3 regions of the Acinetobacter sp. TUM15071 genome follow, and region 3 is predicted to be linked to each of the others. Evidence: predicted binding sites of a transcription regulator. Region 3 holds the regulator's gene; each other region holds the start of a gene.
What was found. The regulator PhoB, encoded in region 3, activates phosphate uptake and scavenging genes when phosphate is short. The targets are predictions, from matches to a motif close to TGTCATNAANCTGTCATAA.
Positions count from the first base shown of each region.

Region 1: GBI66_RS00650 (inorganic phosphate transporter) is a predicted target of PhoB. The motif match lies at 3,480-3,498, and genes of this name have one in related genera.
Region 2: GBI66_RS15745 (porin) is a predicted target of PhoB. The motif match lies at 3,007-3,025, and genes of this name have one in related genera.

Region 1 covers NZ_BKGB01000001.1:132,592-139,157, forward strand. Annotated here, with positions in the region: gene radA (DNA repair protein RadA) at 1-60, shown strand, start outside; gene GBI66_RS00645 (Tim44 domain-containing protein) at 156-1,142, shown strand; gene GBI66_RS00650 (inorganic phosphate transporter) at 1,614-3,245, opposite strand; gene metH (methionine synthase) at 3,684-6,566, shown strand, end outside.
Region 2 covers NZ_BKGB01000018.1:44,662-51,227, reverse strand. Annotated here, with positions in the region: gene GBI66_RS15760 (DUF2797 domain-containing protein) at 1-444, opposite strand, end outside; gene GBI66_RS15755 (DUF6231 family protein) at 482-943, shown strand; gene GBI66_RS15750 (YidB family protein) at 1,091-1,708, shown strand; gene GBI66_RS15745 (porin) at 1,772-2,869, opposite strand; gene GBI66_RS15740 (HIT family protein) at 3,123-3,536, opposite strand; gene GBI66_RS15735 (YARHG domain-containing protein) at 3,632-3,901, opposite strand; gene GBI66_RS15730 (energy transducer TonB) at 4,829-5,137, shown strand; gene GBI66_RS15720 (lysozyme) at 6,469-6,566, shown strand, end outside.
Region 3 covers NZ_BKGB01000004.1:76,675-83,240, reverse strand. Annotated here, with positions in the region: gene GBI66_RS05165 (DUF445 domain-containing protein) at 1-432, shown strand, start outside; gene GBI66_RS05160 (pyridoxal phosphate-dependent aminotransferase) at 678-1,832, shown strand; gene GBI66_RS05155 (MATE family efflux transporter) at 1,930-3,297, shown strand; gene GBI66_RS05150 (SDR family oxidoreductase) at 3,361-4,188, opposite strand; gene GBI66_RS05145 (TetR/AcrR family transcriptional regulator) at 4,489-5,166, shown strand; gene phoB (phosphate regulon transcriptional regulator PhoB) at 5,418-6,128, shown strand; gene phoR (phosphate regulon sensor histidine kinase PhoR) at 6,138-6,566, shown strand, end outside.

The DNA of each region.
Region 1 (6,566 bases), on a different contig from region 3:
GTTGCCCGTTTACATGAAGCATTGACAGAAGCCATGCAGTTGAGTGATGAGTTACTCTGATGCATTGACATAAAAAAACATACTTTTCTAGTTGAAATTACATCGAAATACCTGCATAAATACATTTACAAACTGAATTTAAATAGGAATTTTCGATGCAAGTACATCAGCGTGGCTTGATGGCAGCTCTTTTAATGGCAACTTTGGTTGCTGCACCGCTTGCGGAAGCAAAACGTGCAGGTGGCGGTAAAAGCCACGGCATGAGCAGATCTAGTTCATCTAGCCAATCTTACCAGCCATCTCGTCAAGCAACTCCAGCACCTCAACAACAAACTGCACCACAGAGATCTGGTCCAGGCGTAGGTACGATGGTTGCTGCGGGTGTAGCTGGTGCTGCAGTAGGTGCTGTTGCTGCCAATGCATTAGCAGATGACAAGCAACACAATCCAACAGCAACTGAGCAACAAGCTAATGCTCAAGCGCAGCAACAGGAAGAAAAAGGTGGCATTCCTAGCTGGCTTTGGGTTCTTCTTGCTGCAGCGATCGCCTTCTTTGTTTTCCGCAAATTAGGCGCAAAAAAAAAATTAGCAACCAATAATCCATATGCACCAAACAATGGCGGTCAAAATAACTTTGGTCGTCAAACTCCACCTCAGCCTGCGGCACGTCAAGCAGCAACTGACAATACCAATATCTTTGGTCAGTCTGTAGGTGGCGGTACTGCTGCTCCGCAAGCGCCATTTGGTGCTGCATCAATGAGTAGCGGCAACCAATTACCAGATGGTACTGAACCTGCTGCATTCTTACGTATTGCGCGTCAACGTTTTAACCATATCCAATCGGTAAATAGTGCAAGTAATGTAGAAGAAATTCGTCGTTATTTAACACCTGAGCTTTATAGCTCAATGTATAGCGACATTATGGCGAACCAAGACCAAGACGTTGCTGAATTTAGCAACCTCAATGCAATGGTTGTGGAAAGCTCTACTGAAAATGGTCAATACGTCGTAAGCGTACGCTTTACAGGTACTGTGAGTGAAGACTTAAACAGCTTGCCTCAACCATTTGCTGAAATCTGGCATTTTGTGAAGCCTGCTGGCTCACAACAAGATTGGGTTGTTGCAGGTATTCAACAAGCTTAACTGCTTTGATTGAACAAAAAGAGCTGTTTCGACAGCTCTTTTTTTATGGGTTAGCTTTTAGCAACACTAAAAAAAGCCACTCTCTATATCGGAGAATGGCGGAGTGTAAATAGAACAACGCTTGATACCTATTATAATAATGAAACAGCACAACCTAGCACGATCTGTCTATTGATACTAACGGATAAGCTCATGGAAAAACTATTCCTCATTTGGGGAATAAAGCTATTTTATTGAGACTATATTCAACAACTTTCAGCTCCCACTTTGTCGTGAATATCACGCCACAAATACGTCTTTAGGAACCACTATCGGCACGTTAAGGTTAACTTAATCCATTTCCCCTACAACACAAAACTGCAAGCCTACGAGGGCAATCTGCTCAGATTCATCATGGTATATAAACCGACTCACATAAAAAAGGCTTTGCCGAAGCAAAGCCTTTAAATCTGATCTTTTAAGTATTCAGGATCATGAAACAAACTGTAGGAACAACCAATATAGACCACCAGATAAGGTAATCGTTGCTGGTAAAGTAAAGATCCAAGCAGACAGAATTGTTCTAACCGTTGCGAAGTTTAGACCTGACTTATTGGCAACCATAGTACCTGCAACCGCACTGTTTAACACGTGTGTGGTTGATACTGGCATACCAAGACCATCCGCTGCTGCAATAGTACTCATCGCTACAAGCTCAGCAGACATGCCCTGACCATAAGTCATGTGGTTCTTACCAATACGCTCACCGACAGTCACAACAATACGCTTCCAGCCCACCATGGTACCTAGACCAAGCGCAAGAGCAACCGCAACTTTCACCCAGTTTGGAATGTACTGAAGGAATGAATCCAAGCTACTACGGTATTCTTTCACAACTTTAGCTTGGTCTTTATCCATTTCTGGCAAAGCTTCAGCTTTATCTAAACGCTTAAACGTTGTGGTGCTTAAATACATGTCATTGCGGATTTCACTAACAGCAGCCTCAGGAATCGCCTTAAGATCGCCATAGCCAGCAACACGTGTACCCAAGTGCTCTGTCATACTTGCGAGCGCAGGCACAACTTCAGCCGTTTGTTCTTTGGTTTGGATATATTTAGTTAATACTTCACGCGCTTTCTCATCTGTCAGCTCGTTTTGATTAACGTTTAAAACCGTCGCTGTTTTTGAAGAAAGCTGTTCAAAAGACTGTAAATGCTGTGCATCCAAGTTTTTATTTAATGAATAAGCCAATGGAACCAAGCCAATTAGGATCAACATGATCAGGCCCATGCCTTTTTGACCATCGTTTGAACCGTGCGCAAAGCTCACACCTGTACAAGTAAAAATGAGAATTGCACGAATCACTGGTGGTGGTGGCTTATTGCCTTCTGGTGGCTGAAACAGCTCCATTTGGCGTTTAAATACTTTCTTCACCAACAGAAATAGAATTGCTGCAAATGCAAAACCAATCAATGGAGAGAATAATAATGCCTTACCAACTTTAATCACCTGATCCATATCAATACCGCTACTGGTCGCACCAGCTGAAGCATTTAAGATATGGTTCATAATACCCACACCCAAAATCGATCCAATTAAGGTATGTGAACTTGATGCAGGAATCCCCAAAAACCACGTTCCTAAATTCCATAGGATCGCCGCGATTAACAATGCAAAAACCATCGCAAAGCCAGCACCACTGCCGACATTCATGATCATTTCTACAGGGAGTAATGCAATAATACCGTATGCAACCGCACCACTCGCCACCATAACCCCAAGGAAGTTACAGAAGCCAGCCCACATCACTGCTGCTGGAGCAGGTAATGCATTGGTATAAATAACCGTCGCTACAGCATTTGCCGTATCGTGAAAACCATTTACAAATTCAAAGCCTAAAGCAATGAAAAGTGCCGTCGATAAAAGAATAACTGAATATAAACTTAAAGGCGGTACATGTGCCAAATCAGCACTGAGCTGAAAACCGATATAAATCAGTGTTGCAACAATAATTGTCAAAAACACCGGCATAAAGAATTTCGGTGTTGGTACATGTACATTCGTCGATTTTGCCTGAGAGCTGGCAAGCGGTGAATCCGAAACAGGAGGAAGATTAGAATTCATGTAGACGGTTAGAGGATAATAAAATCCCCTGTATTGTTTAATTAAATTATGACAATTATATGACAAAGGGCTGTCACATAAAGCCAAAATTTCATGTTTTCATCACATTTTTTTGTATTTTCCAGTAATAAATTCACCTTATTTTTCATTTTAATTAATAAAAAACAATGCATTACAAAAACAAAAACAACGATAGAACTGTTTGTCTGATTTTGCAACAAACGCTACGAAATATGACATTAAACTGTCACATTTCGAACTGGATGTTTTCTTTTTAAGCATTATTCAATTCAATTGTGACAACTTCATGAACATTTTATGACATTTTCTAAGTGACCCGATGAATCACTGTTCAAGCTTGCTGAAAATACGCGCTTTGACCTAGCTTCTGTTACAATGCCCCTGCTTTTTATCTTGATCATCAACTGGGGTTTCTGAATGTCCACGCTTACCACCCTACAATCACTTCTTGCCCAACGCATCCTGATTATTGATGGTGCAATGGGAACCATGATTCAACGCCATAAACTAGAAGAAGAAGATTATCGTGGTGAACGTTTTGCAGATTGGGCATCAGACCTTAAAGGCAATAACGATTTATTGGTTCTAACCCAACCTCAAATTATTCAAGGTATCCATGAAGCCTACTTGGATGCAGGTGCAGATATTATCGAAACCAACAGCTTTAACGGCACCCGTGTTTCAATGTCTGACTACCACATGGAAGACCTTGTTCCAGAGATCAACCGTGAAGCGGCTCGATTAGCCAAAGCAGCATGTGAAAAATACTCAACCCCAGAGAAACCACGTTTTGTTGCAGGCGTACTTGGCCCAACCTCACGTACCTGTTCGATCTCACCGAATGTTAACGACCCTGCATTCCGTAATATTACATTTGATGAACTCAAAGAAAACTATATTGAAGCTGCCCACGCCTTGATTGAAGGTGGTGCAGACATTCTCTTGATCGAAACTGTGTTTGATACCTTAAACTGTAAAGCTGCAATCTTTGCGGTGAAAGAAGTATTCAAGCAAATTGGTCATGAACTGCCGTTGATGATTTCAGGCACCATCACCGATGCATCAGGTCGTACCTTAACAGGCCAAACTGCAGAAGCGTTTTGGAACTCAGTACGTCACGGTGATTTACTCTCGATCGGTTTTAACTGTGCCTTGGGTGCGGATGCGATGCGCCCCCACGTTAAAACCATTGCGGATGTTGCTGATACTTTTGTCTCTGCGCATCCAAACGCTGGTTTGCCGAATGCCTTCGGTGAGTATGATGAAACTCCAGAACAAACCGCAGCATTCATTAAAGAATTTGCTGAAAGCGGTTTAATCAATATTACAGGTGGTTGCTGTGGTACCACACCAGATCATATTCGCGCTATCTATAATGCAGTCAAAGACATTCAGCCACGTCAAATTCCTGAAACCAAACCAGCCTGCCGTTTAAGTGGTTTAGAGCCATTTAACATTTATGATGATTCACTGTTCGTCAATGTGGGTGAACGTACCAACGTCACGGGTTCAAAAAAATTCCTGCGTCTCATCCGTGAAGAAAAGTTTGCCGAAGCTTTGGAAGTAGCTCAGCAACAAGTTGAAGCCGGTGCACAGATCATCGACATCAACATGGATGAAGGGATGCTGGATTCGCAAAATGCGATGGTGCATTTCCTGAATCTGGTTGCTTCTGAACCTGATATCTCTCGCGTGCCGATCATGATTGACTCATCAAAATGGGAAATCATTGAAGCAGGCTTAAAATGTGTACAAGGTAAACCTGTTGTTAACTCAATTTCATTGAAAGAAGGTTATGACGAGTTTGTTGAAAAAGCACGGTTATGCCGTCAGTATGGTGCTGCGATTATTGTAATGGCCTTTGATGAAACAGGTCAGGCAGATACCGCTGCACGTAAGCGTGAAATTTGTAAACGTTCTTATGATGTTCTCGTCAATGAAGTGGGCTTCCCTGCTGAAGATATTATTTTTGACCCGAACGTATTTGCCGTGGCAACAGGCATCGAAGAACACAACAACTATGGCGTCGATTTTATTGAGGCTACAGGCTGGATCAAACAGAACTTGCCACATGCCATGATTTCAGGTGGTGTATCTAACGTTTCGTTCTCCTTCCGTGGTAATGAGCCTGTGCGTGAAGCGATTCACTCGGTATTCCTATACCATGCCATCAAACAAGGCATGACTATGGGGATCGTGAACGCTGGTCAAATGGCGATTTACGACGATATTCCAAAAGAACTAAAAGATGCAGTTGAAGATGTTGTTCTGAACCAAAACCAAGGTGAATCAGGTCAAAACGCTACAGAAAAACTGCTTGAAGTGGCGGAAAAATTCCGTGGTCATAGTGGTGCGCAACGCGAAGCCGAAAACCTTGAATGGCGCAATGAGTCAGTTGAAAAACGTCTTGAATATGCCTTAGTTAAAGGTATCACTACTTATATTGATGAAGATACTGAAGAAGCGCGTTTAAAAGCCAACCGTCCACTCGATGTGATTGAAGGCGCATTGATGGATGGTATGAACGTGGTCGGTGATTTATTCGGTTCGGGTAAAATGTTCCTACCACAAGTGGTGAAATCTGCGCGTGTAATGAAACAAGCCGTGGCATGGCTGAACCCATACATCGAAGCTGAAAAAGGCAATGCACAATCCAAAGGTCGTGTTTTGATGGCAACCGTAAAAGGTGATGTGCATGATATTGGTAAAAATATCGTAGGCGTGGTTTTGGGCTGTAATGGTTATGACATCGTTGATCTTGGCGTGATGGTACCTGCGGAAAAAATCCTGCAGACTGCGATTGATGAGAAATGTGACATCATCGGTTTATCTGGTTTGATTACCCCATCTTTGGATGAAATGGTATTTGTTGCCAAAGAAATGCAACGTAAAGGCTTTGACATTCCGCTGTTAATTGGTGGCGCAACTACATCGAAAGCACATACTGCAGTCAAAATTGATCCGCAGTATCAAAATGATGCAGTGATCTATGTGGCCGATGCTTCCCGTGCGGTTGGTGTAGCAACGACCCTACTATCAAAAGAAATGCGTGGCAATTTTATTGCAGAACATCGTGCTGAATATGCCAAGATCCGTGAGCGTTTAGCCAATAAACAGCCGAAAGCAGCCAAACTCAGCTATGCCGAATCGATTGAAAATGGTTTCAAGGTGGATGACAACTATATCCCACCGATTCCAAATAGTTTAGGTACGCAAGTCATTACCAATTATCCATTGGCGACCTTGGTTGAGTACTTTGACTGGACACCTTTCTTTATCTCTTGGAGCTTGGCGGGTAAA
Region 2 (6,566 bases), on a different contig from region 3:
TTGCGTTGCACCTTGGTCTAGCCAACGTGTCGGCATATTGACGATACGGGTAATCCCAATTTTTAAGGCGCTTGAGTTGGCTAAATAAACAATATGTGGCTGGAAACAAACATCATGTGCGAACTGGTCTTCACGACAGGTTCCCAAGTGATAATGGCAGGTTTCAGGCTTCATAATACAAAGATCACATTCAGCTTTTGTTTTAAAACATTTAAAGCAGTGACCTTGTGAATAAGACTTTGGTGTTTTTGCGCCACAAGAGGTACAAAAGATATTGCCAGTCCATTCGATCTCAATTTCTTGACCTAAAACAAAAGGAAGGTCAGTTTCTGAACGATCTAATATAAATTTATATTCAACATTTGCCTTGCTTGTTGATTGATCAGTTACACTATGCGTTTTGAGCGCTGCATGCATTTTATGACAAATGCCTTGTAGTTCCATTAATAAACTCTCATCTTTTCAATCAAGGGTTGCAGTTATGGCTGAACAAAATGTCATCACTTCTATGCTAGACGATTTATCTCAAGAACAGCCCATTCATACTGCACTTTGTATAGGTCAGCAGATTGACCAAAATGCTTCAATTCAATGGCATTATTTTAGCGTAACTGACTTTTTAAGTCTGCCATTTACGCAGCGTTATGATTTAGGTTTTGTATTATTTGATACAGAAGAAATGCAAAACCTCACTGAAACGCAAAAAGCACAGTTGTTGGTGAAATTACGTGACCTGATGGCCAAACGGATTGTGGTGGTTAGCAAATTAGATGATGAGAAGCTATTGCGTTCGCTTGGTTTCACTCAGCTGATTGATAAAACCCAACATGACCGTGATTTTGCCTTGTGGCAATTCAATATTTTAACCTATAAGCATGTACCAGATTGGTTTAACTCCAAGTTCTGGGCAAATCCAGAGAACTGGAATAAATTCCGCTGGTAAGTCCTTAAATGTCTATATTTTAGGTAAATAAAGATTAGGTGCGGATACGTTGCAAGTTCTTGCAAAATTTAACAATTTACCTTTGTTTTGTATTTTCAAAGCAGCGTATGCTTTTCGGATAAATATTCCTAAAGGAAAGTGTAACTCATGACAGATTTAACCAATATTGTTGAAATTTTAGCAAAGCAAGCTTTAGGCGGTCAGCAACAATCAGGACAGGCTGGTGGTTTAGGTGGCATTTTAGGTTCTGTCTTAGGACAACTTGGTGGACAGCAACAAAATACGCAGAACCAACAAGGCGGTTTAGGTGGGATTTTAGGTTCAGTATTGGGCCAATTGGGTGGAGGAAATACTTCAACTCAAAGTAATGCGACGGGTGGCGGTAACACAGCACAAACATTACTAATTGCCGTTTTACCTTTAGTTTTGGCGTGGATTCAAAAACAAGGCGGTTTGCAGGGTGCTTTGGATAAACTGAAAAATGCAGGTTTATCTAATCAAGTACAAAGCTGGGTAGATCCGCAACAGCAGAATGCTGCTGATGTTCCAGAACAGAACATTCAAAGCCTATTCGATGACCAAGATGTTGAGCAAGTTGCACAACAAACTCAAGCACCAAAACAAGCGATTTATGGTGCAATTGCCTCTGTTTTACCACAAGTAATTGACTCTTTAACCCCACAAGGCAGTAGCACCAATCCACAAGAAGCCAACCAAGATATTCAGCAAGTGTTGAATTTGGTGAGTGGTTTTTTAAAGAAATAAAAAAACAGCAAAAAATAAAAGGGCAGATTGCCCTTTTATTTTTTGTATGACTTGAACTTCAAATTAGAAGTTATATTCCATACCTAAACCGATTGTTGTTTTCTTATCATCTTTTACTAACCAATCACGTTTTTGTTGACCTACAACACCGTAGAAACGTGTTTGTTTATTGATTTGATAGTCAGCGCCTACACCGTAAAGATCTTGTTTACGATCATCACGACCATTCACTTCAGTTGTAGAAGAGATATATTCTGCTTTTAACTTCACTGGAGTTGATGGGATCGTATAAGCAGCTGTTACGCCATAAGCATCTTCTTGTAAACCTTTGTATGAAACAGCAGGTGTAGTACCAACCACAACTGTATCATCTGTTGGTTGAGCAGTTTGCCATAGAGCACCAAATACCAAACCATTAACGCCCGCAGGTGTTAGGTCTAAAGAACCTGTTACACGGATTGCATCTGAATAAACGCTATTATCACCACTTAGGTCGCTATACGCGTTGTATTTAGATGCTACACCAAAGTTACCAGCAACAGCTGCTGCTAAGCCCCAGTCCTTATTTTCATAAGTAAGCGAGGTAGAAACACCATCACCAAAACCATCACGGCTGCCTTTTTGACCTTTCGCATCATTTTTAACAGCAGATGATTCTTCACCTTGTTGGAACATGATGTTAAATGCTACACCACCTAACAATTTCTTATCAGTTTCAAAACCAATTACGTTCTTTAAGCGATCTTCACCAACTAGAACTTTGGTCATATCTAGTTCGTTGTGATCGTTAAAAATATCTTGGTTGTTACCAGCAGCATTTTTAAAGTAAGAATCGAACTGACCAACTTTTAAAGTACCGATACCGTCAGATTTGATACCTACGTAGCGGTTACGGTTGCTGAATGATTGGTCGCCATCACCATCCGCATTGAATTGCCATTCAATCAAGTAAACTGCAGAAAGGTTGTCAGTCAGTTTTTCTTCGCCTTTCACCCCGATACGAGAAGCGTTTGAGTTTACTTTAGTTACGCTTTCATCTTTAAAGCCATTATTATCAATTTGGTCCAAAGTCACATTGAGCTTACCATACAATGTTGGTGCTGCTTGCGCTGCATTCATGGCTAAAGTTGCTACAGTAGCAGCAAGAAGCAATTTTTTCATTGAGATTTCTCCAAAACACTTTTTGTAAATGGCTGATGCCTTAGTTACTGTTATGAGCTTGCTTATGTACATAAAGTTACATAGCTCACTGACTTGTATGCAGTATCGGTAAACTTTGTGACAGAGAAGTGAAAGAAAAATGACAGTTTGATGACGATTCATATTTAGTAATAATTATATTTCTTATTATTTTTCATTTAATTAGAATACAAAAAAAACGGAGTAAAAACTCCGTCCTTTTAGAAATCAAAAACTAGAGTGCAGCTTTGATCTTTTCTGCTAATGCTTGAATTTTTTCTTGATCACCTATTTTTGCCGCATGACGACCAAGTTCATGCACTGAACTTGGGATCAAATGGAAGTGGACATGAGGTACAGTTTGCCCAGCAGCTGCGCCAGACAATTGCATCAAAACAATGCCTTTAGCATCTAAAGCTGTTTCTATTGCTTTTGCAATTTTTTGCACAATTTGGATGGTATATGCTGCCGCTTCAGCTGGTAGATCTAGCAAAGTTACGGCAGGTGTTTTGGGAATCACTAAAGCATGACCATCTGCTTGGGGCATGATATCCATAAAAGCGAGGACCTGATCATCTTCATAGATTTTGATCGCAGGTAGCTCACCACGAAGGATGCGTGCAAAAATATTTTGGTCATCGTATGCCATGATTCATCCTTTAAATAGGGCGTATGTTTTAATCGGTGAAAGCTCACTCAATTCATATAGAGTGATACGGAGTAGTTAACTCCGTAAAAAACTGTTTATTTACAGTTTAGCTCTTTTTGGCGAGCCTTGATTTCATCAAGTCGTTGTTGCTCTTTGTCTGAAAACTTAGGTTTCGTAGTGTGGCAGTTTTCATTACCAAATTTTGCTTTAGCATCTGCGTCTTTGAAACAGAAACCTTTAGATGCATAGATCAGATTATAGTCATCCTGTAACTTTTTACATTCTTGTTCTGGTGTTGCAGCTTGTACACTAAAACCTGTCAGGGTAACTAAGCCCGCGAAAACTGCAACCATTAACTTATTCATGAGGTGTTCCTCTAATCAAAAAAGTATAAATCAAAGCTGTATGGAATTTATTCATATGGCACTTGATTGCTACGTATATACCAATATAAGGTTAATTAATAAAATTTCAATGAAACTGTATAGTACGAGTGTAATTTTACTCCATAATTTATCCATATAATACGGAAAAACCTTATATATCAATGGTTTTTATTTAATTTCATATAAAACAAGTAATTATATTTATTGCTATCTCAGCTAATGTCCGTTTTAGTTGTAGGGCATTTTATCTGGCTATCTAGGTAAATAAGAACTGCATATTTAAATATTGTGAAAGAAAGATAGCTTTAATGAAAGCGCTTAGGGTATAGGCACAAAGGATAGTTATTTGATGAGTTGGGTGAATAAGGAGCTTGTTGGAATTAAAGGTGATCATGAGTTGATGCACATGGCATGAGTTACTGCGAAGAGAATTAGATTTGGTCGAAGAAAACAAGCTGCATCTTTGTCATGAACAGCGCCTATAGATGTTTAATTATTTAGATAATCTTTAAAATAATTGCGAAAATCGCATGATTTTGTTGATTTGCATCACACTTTTATCTATATTTGTCGTGTTGTTTGATAATAACTAAACAACAATAACCTTCATTCAGCGCAAAAGAATTAAGGGGAAGCCCACTCATTAGAGTGGGCTTTTTAATTTGGGAAAGTATATTTGAAGATTGAAGATCTCATTTAGCCTATATCCACGCATTAAACGTTACGGCAAGATTGTTTGATAGAAATAACTATTACTAATCTAAAGAGTAAAACTGACTACTATTTATTCTTAGGGCTAAAGATTCATAGGATAAAGATAGGGTAGAAACTCATCTGAGTATTGTGCCAGATGACGGTAATATAGGTTAGTCTTAAAAAAATATGTTCTAGATTTACTCAGCAAGTATGAAAAATATTTTACGATTTCTAGCTCTTTTTCTCATAAGTGCAGATGTATTTGCTGTTGATGAAAATTTCAAAAGAGAACATAAAGTTGTTCAGGCTGAAGTTTTGATTAAGCTGTACAAAGATGGTCGCCATGATGTTTTGCTTAAGAAAAGTAGCGGATCTAATCAAATAGATGAGAAAATAATCAACGCAGTAAAGAAGGCAACTTTTAAACCAATAGAAGATAAAAAAGTTGAGTACCCAATATTGATAACTCAGCCTTTCGAGATAGAACTTGATGATAACTACGATTTTCAACAAGAGTGAGATTAAAAACTTCCTATTATTAACTTGTGTTATTTATAAAAATTCCAAAACTTAATGTTAAAAATGACCCTTCAATAGTTTTAAATCTTTCGATGGAAATAAACATTTGTGAATCAACGCACGCTATGTAAAATTTTGTAACAGGGAAAATCACTTAAACTAAAAGAATTATGCATAAAATTCAATCATTCAACTCTATTGTATAAAGTTTGTAATAGAATTAATTTATATGCTCTTGAAATTGTGTTTTGGGGAACATGATGAATGATGGGCTGGGAGTCGTTGTCTTTTATATTTTGAATATACTTGGTTTGGTAATTCTTATTGTGGGTAGCGTACTTGGAGATTTAACATTACTTTCAGTATGTGTTGGTCTTATCGCTTGCGCATTCTTAATTAAATATGAGTTCAATGTACCCGTTATTTTTTGGAAGAAAGTCGAATAATTTAAGATTTCTAAAGACCGTACCAAAGAGTACGGTTTTTTTATATTTGAAATTTAAACTTAATTTATAATATTGATTTATATTGTTAAATTTGGGGATGTGGAAGGTTGTTGGTGCGACAACAGTAATAAAAATACATAGAATAAAGGACTACCAATAGAGAAAAAATTTTAAGAATCCACAAAATTTATTAAGTCCCGATTTAAATTCAAGAAACATAGTTTTTACGTTTTAAAAATTAAATTGCTGACAGAAACAGTGGAAGGCTCACAGCAAGTGATGCCTTCTAAGCTTACTGCTTGCTATGTATGTTTATAATGGCAATTCGTTGGATGTCTAGACTTCAACTGACCTGCTGAATCAAGTTAAAACAGTAGAAAATAGGTTGGATGCAGCGTAATTTTGGACTGAAATGATAATTTTTTTGTCATAATATATGTCACAATTTTGCATAAATGTGTGATAATCGCCTCGTTTTAAGGGGTGAAAATATGGATATCTTAAAATTTTTGAAAAGCTTCAATACGACAGGCTCTTATCTAGCACTTGCCACTCTATTACTGGCTTGTCTTATCGTATATTTTTACTTTATTAATCCAAATTAAGGTTAGGATTGGGGTAAGCTAACACTGCCTTCCATATGCTTTTTTAATCTTGGAAATGTATTAAGTATTTATTCTTAGAATGACGAGAATAAAGTCACTATACTTCGGAAAGCGTTTTTATTGCTTAAATAAGAGCGACATGATTCACAAATCTTATTACTTGATTGATGGTTTTAAGGAATGCTGATCGAAAGTGTCAGAGCAATTTGATGATGTATACTTTGACCATTATCTTTTCATTGAGCACATAAGTGATAAAGCTGTTACACAGGAATGATCGATGAAAGCGCTATTTGATTGCTTAAGAAAAATAGCTGTTGGCAGATTAATAAGAACAAAGAAGTACGCTAACAATGAATTAAGCAATATTGCAACAGC
Region 3 (6,566 bases):
CAACGCTTAAATCGTGGCAAAGATGCCTTGCTCGATAGCCCACAAGTACTGAACTTTATCAGTGGTGCTGTGGCGATTTTATGTGATGCAATTAAAACCGATTTAATGCAGAAAGATTCAGGCATTGCCACCAATTTACAAGCCGCTATTCAACAGCTCGGTGAAAGCCTGATTCAGAATGAAAAAGTCCGTCAGGTACTGAATGAAAAAATGGTGGGTTTAGCCACCAATTTCAGTGAGCAATATAGCGACAAGATCATTCGTTATATCAGTGAGCGCATTCATGAATGGGATTCTCGGGAAATGATTGCCAAAATCGAAAGTGAAGTTGGCGGTGATTTGCATATGATCCGCGTCAACGGTGTGATTGTCGGTGCGTTTATTGGTTTAGCACTCGGTGTGATTCGTGCCATTGTTGAAAATGTTTTGTAAATAAATCAAATCGTAAAATTATCTAGCTCAATTTAAGTCGGGATCAACTATCGTGACGGCGGCATGGATGCCACCCGTAGTGCTGCGGCCTCAAGGATGGGTCGTCAGCACTACAAAGGATTTTTGTTACTTTTCATCCTTGAAAAGTAAAACATGCCTATGCAAATTACATATAATTTCTCACAGCATACGAGGCTGTGCAGAGTCATCGTCAAAAAGAAATTAGATATTAAAAAGGACATCCGATGTTGCAACTTCAGTCAAAACTCCCAAGCCAAGGCGTCACCATTTTTAGTGTCATGACTGAACTCGCACACCGACTCAATGCCCTGAACCTGTCTCAAGGTTTCCCCGATTTCCCTGCGCCACCAGCATTGCTCGAAGCCCTTAGCCAAGCCACACTTTCAGGCTATAACCAATATCCTGCGGGTGATGGTGTACTAGCCTTAAGACAACAACTGGCGACGCAATTCTTAGCACGCGATCAACTGCAACTCGATCCAGTCACTGAAATCACCATTACCCCTGGCGCAACTATTGCAATTTTCTGCGCCATTCAAGCCTGTATCCATGCAGGCGATGAAGTGATTATTTTCGATCCAAGCTATGACAGCTATGCCCCTGCGATTCAGTTAGCAGGTGGAAAATCAGTACATATCCATTTAGATGCACCAAGTTTTCAGGTGAATTGGCAAAAGGTCAAAGACAGTATCAATGCCAACACTCGCATGATTATTGTCAACACTCCACACAATCCAACAGGTGCAATTTGGTCAGAACAAGATTGGCGTCAGTTAATTGATTTGATTCAAGATAAAAATATCGTGGTGCTCTCCGATGAAGTCTATGAACATCTGATTTTTGATGGGCACAAACACCATAGTGCACTGCAATTCCCAGAATTACGTGAACGCAGTTTCGTAATTGGTTCTTTCGGCAAAACCTATCATGTCACAGGCTGGAAAACCGGCTATTGTGTTGCTGCACCACAACTCATGCGTCTATTCCGCCAGATTTATCAATTTGCCAATTTCTGTGGCACCACCCCATGCCAGATTGCACTGGCCAACTATATGCAACAACACCCTGAACATATTCAGGAATTGCCTAGCTTTTATCAGGCGAAACGTGACTTGTTCAATGCCCAAATTCAAGATTCACGTTTCGACTTCATTCCATCTCAAGGCACCTATTTTCAAAATCTGGATTACAGCACTATTCGCCCTGATCTTAATGATATTGAGATGTGCCAATTCCTTGCAGAGCAACATAAAATTGTGGCCATTCCAATTTCGGTGTTCTATCAACAAGCACCAGCCTCATTACGTCTGATTCGCTTCTGCTTTGCCAAAACCGATCAAACACTACAACGCGCAGGTGAAATCCTCGTACAATGTTGATCAACAAAAAGAAACTGAACCCTCATCTTCAACACAATTGATCATGTTATGTTGAAAAAAATACAATCGTTTCAGGATGAAGCGTGAAGGAAATTGAATGACACCACGCCAACCCTTGGTCATGCAACCGAATCTCTGGAAAACCTTTTTTGTGTTTCTGGTGCCGCTGATTGCCACCAATATTTTACAAAACCTGTCGGGAACCATTAATACCATCTTTGTCGGGCAAATGATGGGGGTAAATGCAATTGCCGCTGTATCGGTATTCTTCCCCATCCTGTTCTTTTTACTGGCTTTTGTGATTGGAATTTCCGCAGGCTCCACGGTACTGATTGGGCAGGCATGGGGTGCGCAGAATCTAGAAAAAGTCCGTTCCGTGATTGGCTCAACCGTCTTTATGACCTTGATCGGCGGCAGCATTATTGCTGTCTTGGGTCTAATCTTCGCCAAACATATTTTGGAGTTGCTGGGTACCGATCCTAAAGTGATGCACCTGTCCTTGCCTTATGTGCAATGGATGTTGGTCGGTAGCCCCTTACTGTTCGTCTATATTATTTATACGTCGATTCTGCGTGGGGTCGGTGATAGTGTGACACCACTGATTGCACTGAGCCTCACCAGCTTGATTGGTTTGGGCGTAACCCCCGTTTTACTGAAAGGTTATTTTGGTTTTCCAGCTTTAGGTATTGTTGCCCCTGCGATTGCAACCATTATCGGTTATGCCGCTGTGCTGATTTTCTTAGCAATTTATCTAAACTATAAAAACCATCCACTAAAAATTGATGGGCTATTGCTGCAACATATTCGCCATGATGCTGAGCTGAGTAAATTAATTTTAAAACTCGGTATTCCAACAGGGATTCAAATGGTCACCACTTCCTTAGCGGGTTTGGTGATTATTGGCTTGATTAACCATTATGGTGCACATGCTACCGCAGCTTATGGCGCAGTCAATCAGGTACTGAATTATATTCAATTTCCAGCCTTGTCGATTTCGATTGCCGCTTCGATTTTTGCAGCACAAGCGATTGGTGCAGGTAAGCCTGATTTATTGGCCAAAGTCACCCGTACCGCTTTAGGCATGAATTTCTTATTTACGGGTAGTTTGATTGCTCTGGCTTATTTGTTCTCAAAATATCTGATGGCGCTGTTTATTACCGATCACAGCGTAATTGAGCTGGGTCAACAACTGTTATTTATCGTGTTGTGGTCGATTCTATTCTTTGGTGCCAGTGCTATTTTTGCATCGATTATGCGTGCCAGTGGCGCGGTCAATATCCCGATGTTGATCAATATTTTCACGATTGTTCTGATCGAAGTGCCTTGTGCCTATTGGTTTAGTTCATTGTGGGGCTTAACAGGCATTTGGATTGCCTATGCACTGTCCTTTGTTTGTCTATGTCTATTCCAAGCCTTTTATTATCAATTCTTTTGGAAAAAGACCAAGATTAAAGTACTGATCTAAAATCACCTTCTGATGGATATAAAAAAGCCATTCACAGAGAATGGCTTTTTTCATGCTGACAACTTACATCATCTTGGTTGCAAGCGCTGCAATACGTTGATAACCCGTCGGGAATAAACGTTGGAACGAATCCACGATACGCGCATCCGTACCAATCAATAAACGGCGTTTATCTTTCAATACCGCATTTAAAATTTGACGTGCAGCTTCTTCTGGTGGGGTACGCAGGAACTTGTCAAATTGCTTGATCGATTTGTTCGGGTCCATGCCCAAGCTCTTCAAACTGTCATTCATTTTCGCTGCTTTGGCGATATTGGTACGAATCCCGCCCGGATGTACGCAGAGTGAGCTGACACCGCCCTTCTCAATATCCAATTCCTGACGTAATGATTCAGTAAAACCGCGTACCGCAAATTTAGTTGCGTTATACGCTGATTGCGTTGGTTGCGAGGTTAAACCAAAAATACTGGAGATGTTGATGATATGACCATCTTTGGTTTGTTTGATGAATGGCAGGAATTCTTTGGTGCCATAGACCACACCCCAGAAATTAATCCCAACGATCCATTCTAAATCTTCATAGCTTGCGCCTTCGACAGTTGAGCCAAGTGCTACACCTGCGTTATTGAAGATTAAATTGACTGAGCCATGATCCTGTACAGTCTCTTGCGCCCACTGTTTCACCGCATCACGGTTTGAAACATCAAGTACTTTGGTCGTCACTGTCACAGGGTACTGCTTCACTAATTCAACAGTTTGCGTCAGGCCTTTTTCATTGATATCACTCAATGACAAATGGCAACCTTGTTTTGCCAATAAAACTGCCAATTGTTGTCCAATCCCAGAACCTGCACCGGTGATCGCTGCGACTTTATTTTTAAAATTTTTCATTGCCTATCCTTTGTACTGCGAATGATACGCACATATTCGCTCAGACGATGTGCTGTTTAACCTGTAACCAATATAATTTTGACAATACGTGTTGTCAATATAGTACACTCTAGCTTTAAGACAAATGGCAATAACCAACATCCTACATGTAATAATAGGCCTATTTACATTTCATGACTGATGATGTTTAAAAGAGACAAGGCATATTTTCAAAATTTGGTTATGCTAGTCAGCACAACATAGTTGAAATGCAAATATTAGACACACGATTTAAAGACTTTTTAGGGAACGGTTTTCTCAATGGCAACTCAAGATCAAGCGACAAGCAAGAAAAAGAATACAGAAGCGAAAGAACGACAATTTAAAGGTCTGTCTTTAACCGAGCGCAAAGAAGCACGTCGTGAAAAATTGATTGAAGCAGGTATTGCAACCTATGGCACACAAGGCTTTTTCTCGGTTACCGTCAAAGATGTCTGTAATGAAGCCAAGCTGACTGAACGCTATTTTTATGAATCTTTTAAGAAAAGCGAAGAACTGTTTCAAACCGTGTTCTTAAAAATGATTGAAAAAATGCAAACCTGCTTAACCCAAGCTGTTCTGATGGCTGCGCCAGAACCGAAGAATATGGTGAATGCTGGCCTCTCTGCATTACTGAATGCCATTAAAGATGATCCTCGTATGGCACGGATTATTTATATTGATGCCATGCTGGTGCAAGATCTGCATAATCAAGCCACCATTCAAGAGACGCTGACCCAGTTCGATCGTATCATTCAAGGCTTTGTGATGATCACCATGCCGAATGCGCCACAAAGTGCTGAAGAAGTCTCGCTCATGGCAACGGGCTTAAATGGTTATGTTACGCATATTATTATTCGCTGGGTCTCAGAAGGCTTCAAACAGCCTCTAGAAGATGTTTTGTCAGCCTGCTGTGCTGTCTTTTTGTCTTTTATCGAAACAACCTCGCAAAAAAATTAAAATCGTTTTACAGTTTTGTGACACGCAAAGCTGTTAAACTACACGTCAGTTAAGCAAATGAATTTATTTGCTTTATTGCTAAGCAGATTGTCATAAATTCGTCACCATGCTGCCCTACGATTGTCACAATTTATTGCTAAATTCGACTTTATTAATTCTTTTGCAATGATATTGTCATAATTAATCTTTGTAATAAGCCTGTCATAACAACAAAACGGTTAAACCGTTACAGATTTTAAGGGTATTGCGCTGTGAAAGATGACTATATTTTAATTGTCGATGATGAGCTACCGATCCGCGAAATGATCCATACCTCTTTAGATATGGCAGGCTTCCAATGTTTACAAGCAGAGGATGCCAAACAAGCGCATCAGATTATCGTTGATCAGCGTCCTGCGCTTATTTTGCTGGATTGGATGCTACCAGGTGGTGTGAGTGGTGTAGATTTATGCCGCCGCCTCAAACGCGATGAAAACTTGGCAGAGATTCCTGTAATCATGCTGACTGCACGTGGCGAAGAAGACCATAAAGTACAAGGTCTTGATGCGGGCGCAGACGATTATATGACCAAGCCATTTTCAACCCGTGAACTGGTGTCTCGTATCAAAGCGGTATTACGTCGTGCCAATGCATTGAGCGGTGAGAAAGTGATTGATGCCAATGGCTTATTACTTGATCCTGTCAGCCAACGCGTGAGTTTCGGCAACAGTATTTTAGAGATGGGTCCAACCGAATATCGTTTATTAGCCTTCTTTATGACCCATCCAGAGCGCGCCTATACGCGTGCTCAACTCCTAGATCAAGTCTGGGGTGGCAATGTCTATATCGAAGACCGTACCATTGATGTGCATATTCGTCGTTTACGCAAAGTGTTAGAGCCTTTTGGCGTCGACCGTTTTGTACAAACCGTTCGTGGCACAGGTTATCGCTTCTCGACACGAGCAGATTTAGCAGTAGGTTAAAAATCCTTTATGTATGAACCCTATCCCGTCCCTGAACTGGCACGTGAACACCAACGTTTTCGCTACAGCAGTTTGTGGACCTTTGCAAAACAAGATTTAAGACTGTTACTTTTTTTCTTATTGATTGCGAGCTTAGTCGGATTCGGGGTGGGTTACTTCTGGAGCTGTATTTTTGTCGCTTTTGTGCTGTTCTTCATGCTACAGCTCCGCTCACTTTATCTAGTGAATGAATGGATTTCCAATCGCCCTTATGATGTCCCGCCCAATTTGAATGGGATCTGGGGTGCATTGCTGTTTAATGTCTACCGTGCGCAGCGTCAAGAACGTATTGTTCAAGCCGAAATGGTGGGTTTGATTGATCGCGCGCAATCTTCTTTGGTGGCATTGGCCGAAGCCGTGGTCTTAATTGATGATCAACATCAAATTGAATGGTGGAAC